2 regions of the Bradyrhizobium sp. CCBAU 11361 genome follow, and region 2 is predicted to be linked to the other one. Evidence: predicted binding sites of a transcription regulator. Region 2 holds the regulator's gene; the other holds the start of a gene.

Evidence for each region. The regulator LexA, encoded in region 2, represses DNA repair genes until DNA is damaged. The targets are predictions, from matches to a motif close to TGTTCNNNNTGTGTTCNG.
Region 1: the regulator LexA is predicted to act here: its motif matches at 2,563-2,580, upstream of ruvC (crossover junction endodeoxyribonuclease RuvC).

Annotation. Positions count from the first base shown of each region.
Region 1 is NZ_LBJZ01000199.1:275,144-279,324, reverse strand. It holds gene XI08_RS42825 (DUF6869 domain-containing protein) at 1-245, opposite strand, end outside; gene ruvB (Holliday junction branch migration DNA helicase RuvB) at 339-1,370, opposite strand; gene ruvA (Holliday junction branch migration protein RuvA) at 1,391-2,008, opposite strand; gene ruvC (crossover junction endodeoxyribonuclease RuvC) at 2,005-2,532, opposite strand; gene XI08_RS42805 (YebC/PmpR family DNA-binding transcriptional regulator) at 2,766-3,512, opposite strand; gene XI08_RS42800 (methyl-accepting chemotaxis protein) at 3,714-4,181, shown strand, end outside.
Region 2 is NZ_LBJZ01000195.1:234,182-238,362, forward strand. It holds gene XI08_RS36645 (molybdopterin molybdotransferase MoeA) at 1-1,182, shown strand, start outside; gene lexA (transcriptional repressor LexA) at 1,358-2,059, shown strand; gene XI08_RS36655 (hypothetical protein) at 2,238-2,492, shown strand; gene XI08_RS36660 (hypothetical protein) at 2,634-3,068, shown strand; gene XI08_RS36665 (GAF domain-containing protein) at 3,289-4,181, shown strand, end outside.

The DNA.
Region 1 (4,181 bases), on a different contig from region 2:
GTCTTGAGAACATCGAGCACGAGATCGAGCGCGGCTTGCGGCCTGCGATGCGGCAGATGATCGAAATAGACCTTGATGGCCCAGATGCTGCCGACCTGGTCGCGACGGCTGACGCGCTGAAGCGCGCACCACATCGACGCCAGCTCGCCGAGCGGCATCGAATCCAGCAGCGCCTCGGTCTCGTCGGGCGTGCGCAGCTGCGGCGCGATGGTCTTGAGCAGCCTCGTGTCGTCCGTCGGCGCCATTCCTTCCCACTCCAGTCCGTGTGCGGCGATCATGTTCGCCGCGCGTTCGGATTAGTGCCGGGATGGAACCGGTGGGTTCATCGACTGCGGCGATCAGTCGTCGCTTTCGTCGGTGCCGAACAGGCCGAACTGTGCCGCATCGCGATTGGGTTCGGCGAGGCCAAGATGGCGGAAGGCGTGCGAGGTGAGCAGCCGGCCGCGCGGGGTGCGCTGGAGATAGCCGCACTGGATCAGATAGGGCTCGATGATGTCCTCGATCGCATCGCGCGGCTCGGAGAGCGCTGCGGCCATCGTCTCGACACCGACGGGACCGCCGCCATAGTTCATCGCGATGGTCGTGAGATAGCGGCGGTCCATGGCATCCAGGCCCGCGGCGTCGACCTCGAGCGCACTGAGTGCGTGATCGGCGATCTTGCGATCGATCGTGTCGGCATTCGCCGCCGAAGCAAAATCGCGCACGCGCCGGAGCAGGCGCCCGGCGATACGCGGCGTGCCGCGGGCGCGGCGCGCGATCTCGTTGGCGCCATCCGCGCTCATGCCGACGTTCAGCACGCGCGCGCCGCGGCTGACAATGCTCTCCAATTCCTCGATGGTGTAGAAATTGAGCCGGACCGGAATGCCGAAGCGATCGCGCAAGGGATTGGTGAGCAGGCCCGCACGCGTCGTGGCGCCGACGAGGGTGAATTTCGACAGCTCGATCTTCACCGAGCGCGCCGCCGGGCCCTCGCCGATGATGAGGTCGAGCTGAAAATCCTCCATCGCGGGATAGAGCACTTCCTCCACCGCCGGGCTCAGGCGATGGATCTCGTCGATGAAGAGCACGTCGCGCTCTTCGAGATTGGTCAGGAGCGCTGCGAGATCGCCGGCCTTGGCAATCACGGGACCCGATGTGGCGCGAAAGCCGACGCCGAGCTCCTTGGCCACGATCTGCGCCAGCGTGGTCTTGCCGAGGCCCGGGGGACCTACGAACAGCACGTGATCCAGCGCCTCGCCGCGCTTGCGCGCGGCCTCGATGAAGATCGAGAGATTCTTGCGGGCCTGCTGCTGGCCCACGAAGTCGGACAACGATTGCGGGCGCAGCGCGGTGTCGCCGACGTCATCGCTGCGGCGCTCGGGCGAAACCATGCGGTTGGCCTTGGGATCGCTCACTTCGCGAGTTCCTTCAGGCCGAGGCGAATGAGCTGCGCCGTCTCGGCGCCCTCACCCGCGCTGCGCGAGGCCGACGCAATGGCGGCCGCCGCCTGCGGCTGGCCGTAACCGAGATTGACCAGCGCGGAGATCGCATCCGCGACTGGCCGCGGCGCGCGCTGGTCGTCGACGGCGCCGGCAAGGTGCACCACGGCGGGATCGACATTGGCGAAGGCCGGCGCCTTGTCCTTCAATTCGGTGACGATGCGCTCGGCAACCTTGGGGCCGACGCCGGGCGTGCGTGCCACCGCGGCCTTGTCGCGCAGGGCAATCGCATTGGCGAGGTCGGACGGCGCCAGCGTGCCGAGTACCGCGAGCGCGACCTTGGCGCCGACGCCCTGCACGGTCTGGAGCAGGCGAAACCATTCGCGCTCCTGGTCGGTGCGGAAGCCGAACAGTTTGATCTGGTCCTCGCGGACATAGGTCTCGATCGACAGCACGGCGGCTTCGCCCGGCGAGGGCAGATGCTGCAGCGTGCGCGTCGAGCAATGCACCTGGTAGCCGACGCCGCCGACGTCGAGGATGACATAGTCCTCGCCGTAGGAATCGATCAGGCCCTTGAGCTTGCCAATCATATCCCCACCACCTTCAGCCTGAGCGCGGTGCTCTGGCGGTGGTGGGCGTGGGTGATGGCGATAGCGAGCGCGTCGGCGGCGTCCGCTGACGGCGGCTCGGCTTTCGGCAGCAATATCTTCAGCATCATCGCGATCTGTTGCTTGTCGGCATGGCCGGCACCGACCACGGTCTTCTTCACCTGGTTCGGCGCGTATTCGGCGACGCTGATGCCGAACATTGCGGGCGCCAGCATGGCGACGCCGCGGGCCTGGCCGAGCTTCAGGGTGGCAACGCCGTCCTTGTTGACAAAGGTCTGCTCGACCGCGGCTTCCATCGGCTTGTGATCGGACAGAACGGCCGCGAGCCCTTCATGGATCGCGAGCAGGCGGCTGGACAGCGGCAGGTCGTCCGGCGGTTCCACCGAGCCGCAGGCGACATAGATCAGGCGGTTGCCCTCGGCCTCGATCACGCCCCAGCCGGTACGGCGCAGGCCGGGGTCGATGCCGATGATGCGAACGGGGCCACGAATCGGGAGCGCAGTCATGGGCCAGTGATAGCGGCTGGCTGCCTGGAGCGAAACAGAAACAGAACGAAAGTAACAGGGGAAGTGGGTTCGCGGTGATGGTCGGACGGCGCCCGCCCTACACTCCGGCGTCATACCCCGCGAAAGCGGGGTATCCAGTACGCTCCGGCTTCTCCGTATCCATCCGGCGTCTCTGGAATACTGGGTCGCCCGGTCAAGCCGGGCGACGACAGCGGAGTTTGGAATTAACGGCCCTACCCGCCCATCTTCGCCATCAGCGCGTCCGACACCTCGAAATTGGCGTAGACGTGCTGGACGTCGTCGTGCTCGTTGAGCAGGTCCATCAGCTTGAGCAGCTTCTCGCCGGTCTCGTCGTCCACGGCGACCGTGTTCTGCGGCTTCCAGATCAGCGCGGCCTTGCGCGGCTCGCCGAACTTGGCTTCCAGCGCCTTGGCGACGTCGCGATAGCCTTCGGTCGAGGCGTAGATCTCGTGGCCGCCTTCGCCCGAGATCACGTCGTCGGCGCCGGCCTCGATCGCAGCATCCAGCACCGCGTCGTCGGAGGCGACGCTGCGGTCGTATTCGATGATGCCGGTGCGGTCGAACATGAAGGAGACCGAGCCGGTTTCGCCGAGGTTGCCGCCGGACTTGGTGAAGAAGGAGCGGATGTCGGAAGCGGCGCGGTTGCGGTTGTCGGTCAGCGCCTCGACGATGACGGCGACGCCGCCGGGGCCATAGCCCTCGTAGCGGATCTCGTCATAGTTCTCGCCGTCGCTGCCGAGCGCCTTCTTGATCGCGCGCTCGATATTGTCCTTCGGCATGTTCTCCTGGCGCGCGGCGATCACGGCGGCGCGCAGGCGCGGGTTCATGGCGGGGTCGGGCGTCCCCAGCTTGGCGGCGACGGTGATTTCCCGCGCCAGCTTGCCGAACAGCTTCGACTTCTGGGCATCCTGCCGCCCCTTGCGGTGCATGATGTTCTTGAATTGGGAATGTCCGGCCATGCGTGGTCTCGTAAAGGAATCGTCAGCCAAGGTGAGTGGGAAGCGCGGCCTTATAGGCCGCCAACCCACCGAAATGAAGAGGCTCTACGACTTTAAGGTAACACAGTAATGCCTCGGGCCTAGATGTCAGGCATCGTTAACCCTGACTTCATTCCGGACTGCGAAAATAACGTCCGACCGTCCCCCGACAAGAGAGACCTGATGGCGTTCGGACTATTTCGGAAGCGTCTGCCGGACATGGCTGCGCCTGCGGCCGCCCCGCAGGCTGCGCAGCCGCCGGCCCATTCCGAGCCCGGCCCGGCCACTGAGGGCGATTCGGCCAGGGAAATCCTGGAACTGCTGGAACTCGAGCTGGGCGCGATGATTCGCCAGCTCGAGCGCGCCGCCAATTCGGTGGCCGGCGGCGCCGAAGCGACCGCCGTGACCCTTGCGGCCATTCGCGACCGCACCGACGCCCTGACCGGCCGCACCAACGCCGCGCAGTCGACCGCATCCACCTTCGCCCATGCCGCCGACAAGTTCACCCAGTCCGCCCAAGGCATCGGGGCGCAGGTTCGCGAGGCCGGCAAGCTCGCCGACGAGGCCAGTGCCGCAGCGCAGGAAGCCCGCGCCAATGTCGACCGCTTGCGGGAATCCTCCGCCGCCATCGGCAACGTCGTCAATCTGATC
Region 2 (4,181 bases):
GCGGTGCTGGCCGGCGTGAAGCCGCTGCCTGAAGAGATGATTCCACTCGACGAAGCCTACCACCACGTGCTCGCGCGCGACGTCGCGGCGCGGCGTACCCAGCCGCCGGAGGCGATGTCGGCGATGGACGGTTACGCCGTGCGCGCGGCCGATGCGGCCAAGGTCGACGCACAGCTCACCGTGATCGGCGAGGTCGCGGCGGGCGGCCGGCCGTTCGCGGGAGCAGTCGGCGCCGGCGAAGCGGTGCGAATCTTCACCGGCGGCGTCGTTCCCGCTGGCGCGGACGCGGTCGTGATCCAGGAGGACACGGTCGCCGAGGGCAAGCGCATCACGATCAAGGAAGCCGCTATCGCCGGTCGGCACATCCGCCCCGCCGGCGTCGACTTCCGCGAGGGCGACGTGCTCCTGCGCATGGGAACCCGGCTCACCGAGCGCGACCTCGCACTCGCCGCCGGGATGAATCACCCGCACCTCCCCGTCCGCCGCCGTCCGAAGGTCGCGATCCTCGCCACCGGCGACGAGCTGGTGATGCCGGGCATCAGCCCGGGTCCCGGCCAGATCGTCTATTCCAACGGCTACGCCCTGCACGCGCTCGCCCGCCAGGAGGGCGCAGATACCGTCGATCTCGGTGTTGCCGCTGATACGCTGGAGGCCACCACCGCCGGCATCCGCCGTGCCCGCGAGAGCGGCGCCGATGTCCTGATTACGACCGGCGGCGCCTCGGTCGGCGACCACGATCTGGTCCAGCAGGCGCTGAGGGACGAAGGCATCGCGATGGCGTTCTGGAAGATCGCGATGCGGCCGGGCAAGCCGATGATGCACGGCCGGTTAGGAGCGATGGGTGTGATCGGCCTGCCCGGCAATCCCGTGTCGTCCTATGTGTGCGCCTTCCTGTTCATGGTGCCGTTGATTCGCGCTCTGTCGGGCCGCGCGGTGATTCATCATCGTCGCGAGCGCGCCGTGCTCGGCCGCGAGGTCGGTGCCAATGACCAGCGCGAAGATTACCTGCGCGCACGCCTGGAGCGGCGCGACGACGGCACGCTTGTCGCCCTTCCCGTCAATCATCAGGATTCCTCGCTGCTTGCGAATCTCGCTGCGGCACAGGCACTTCTCGTGCGCGCGCCGTTCGCGCCCAAGGCCGAGGCCGGCACGCCTTGCGAGGTGCTGCGACTGCCCGCCTGAACCCGCAGGTCGTGCGCGTTCCGCGAACTTTGTCGCGTTCACGGTAAATTAAGCAGTTGCGGAACACATATCGAACATATAGTGTCCGTTCATGATTTGTTTCGAGCATCTAGCGGCTCGCCGCTGAATTCACCGTCTCGGAATCGAACGACATCAACCGGGGGATTTGGTCGAGATGTTAACGCGCAAACAATACGAGCTTCTGCGATTCATCAGCGAGCGTTTGAAGGAAAGCGGCGTGCCGCCCTCCTTCGACGAGATGAAGGACGCGCTCGACCTGCGCTCGAAGTCAGGCATCCATCGCCTGATCACCGCACTGGAGGAGCGCGGCTTCATCCGGCGTCTGCCCAACCGGGCCCGCGCGATCGAGGTGATCAAGCTGCCCGAGCTCCAGGCCGCCGCCGGCAACCGGCGTGGCTTCACGCCGAGCGTCATCGAGGGCAATCTCGGCAAGGTGCGAGCGAGCTCCAGCGCCTCCGTGGACGAGGGCGAACGCCCCGTTGCGGTGCCGGTGATGGGCCGCATCGCGGCCGGCACGCCGATCGAAGCGCTGCAGACCCGCAGCCACACCATCAGCGTACCGCCTGACATGCTCGGGTCGGGCGAGCACTACGCGCTCGAAGTGCGCGGCGACTCGATGGTCGAAGCCGGCATCCTCGACGGCGACATGGCGCTGATCCAGCGCAACGAGAGCGCCGACACCGGCGACATCGTGGTGGCGCTGATCGACGACGAGGAAGCGACGCTGAAGCGCTTTCGCCGCCGCGGTGCCTCGATCGCGCTCGAGCCCGCCAATGCGGCCTATGAGGTCCGCATCCTGCCGCCCAACCGGGTGAAGATTCAGGGCAAGCTGATCGGCCTTTACCGCAAGTACTGAGCGCGCTCCGCCGGTTGGCGACCCGCGCGTTGACGATTGGAGCGGACGATTGTCCGCTCCGGCTGGATAGTCTTTCTGGTTTTGCACAGATTATCCGGCCCCTCTCCAGCGGTACATCCTCGGGCACGCCGCACGAAGCCCTCATCGCTTCGCGACGCTGGAGATCGAGGAGACCATCATGCGCAAGATCGTTTTGAGCGCCGTCACGATCACGCTGATCGCAGCATCAGCGTCGCAAGCCTTCGCCGCACAGTCACACCATGTCCGCAAGGCAGCGCAGACGACGACGAGCGAGCAATTGCGCAATGCCCGCAACGCCGTCGCGAAGCCGTCGCAACCCGCTGGCAATATTCGGGCTGGTCGGCACCTGCTGGTCGCTGACGGGGACGCACGCCAAATGCACAGAAGCGGACTTTGTTCCTCGTGCATTTGAAAAAGATATTGTGATGGCAGCCTGCGGATCTAAGTCGCAGATTTGCCTACAACCGAGAAGACGCTAACATGCTTCCACTCTGATAGGGGCTAGTGCCTCCGAAGGAGGCGCGGGTCGCTATCCCTGAATGAGGAGCACCCGATGTGTGACTACAGTCTGCATGCCGTCGCGACGCGTCCCGCAGAAGTCGGCGAGACGATCGTCACGACCACTTTCCGAGGCACCTCGACGCGCGGCTTCGCCTCTGAAGCCGACATGTCCGTCGCGGTCTGCCTGCTGCCGGGGACGGAGCTCGCCTTCGCCGACAACGTCCGCTACGACAATCGCTGGATCTGGACGCGCACCATCAACTCCCGCGTCGGCAAGTTCGGCAAGATCGATCCGCACATTCCCGATCGCCATCACGACGCGATCGAATTCCCCGACGGCAAATACGTACTGGTGACGCAGCTCGTCGAAGGCCAGCGCGCGACCGTGCTGCAGTTGCCGGTGACCCAGCCCGTCGGCGAGCGCGAGCACAAGCCGCAGGTCATCGCCGATGGTCGGCCGACCATCACCCGCCTGCCGATCGGCTGAGGCAGCTCCCCCGGCTCACGGGTCGGGGCCAGCATCGAAATCGCCATCGCCGGCCGTGGCCGGCGACGTGGTGCGGTTTGCGTCCTGAGAATCCAATCCGCGGAGATCCCCCGCGCCTCCCCGTCGCACGAAGTTTGCGCGGCTCTGCCTGAATTTTGAACGTCCACTCCGCGGCCAGATCGCCGATGCTGTCACTGGCTTGAGGCGGCGGACACGGTCGATGAAAACCTTCATTCGCGTCGTTGAACTCTGGGTGCCGGACCGGACGCGCATGCGGCTGGAATTCGGCGGCGGCCTCTATGGCGAAGGGCTGTCCGCGTTCAAGGCCGTGAGCGAGAATTTGCGTTTCGGATACGACGAGGGCCTTCCCGGCAAGGCCTGGGCCAGCGGCCATCCCGTGATCCTCACCAAATTCGCCAACTCCTATTTCAAGCGGACCGATCAGGCGCTCGCGGCCGGCCTCACATGCGGCGTGGCGGTGCCGGTGTTTTCAGGCGAATTCTTGCAGGCCGTCATGGTGCTGTTCTGCGGCGACGACGAGGCGCATGTCGGCGCGATCGAGCTCTGGCACAATGACCCCGATATCTCCCACGAGATGGGGCTCGTCGACGGCTACTATGGCACCGCCGACATGTTCGAGTTCAACTCCCGCCACACCAGGTTTCCCCGCGGCTTCGGCCTGCCCGGACGCACCTGGAAAGCGGGCCTGCCGCTGATCATCAAGGACCTGCACAACGCCAGGAGTTTTCTGCGCTGGGAAGACGCCGCCGAGGTCGGCATCAATCTCGGCGTCGGCGTGCCCTATCGGACCGGCGTCGACCAGACCTGGGTGCTGACTTTCCTCTCCGCGCAGGCGACGCCCATTGCGCGACGCTTCGAGATCTGGGTGCCGAACGAGGCCCGTTCGGCACTGGTCTTTCGCGCCGCCGATTGCAGCGCGCAGACCGACCTTGCCGCGCTCTACGCGGACAAATCCATCGCCAGGGGCGACGGCAGCATCGGCGGAGCCTGGGCCACCGGTATGCCCGCACTCAACGACGATCTCGCGCATGACGGCTCAGCCGCGGCCGCCGAGGCTCGCGCGTCTGGACTGAGCCAGATGGTGGCCCTGCC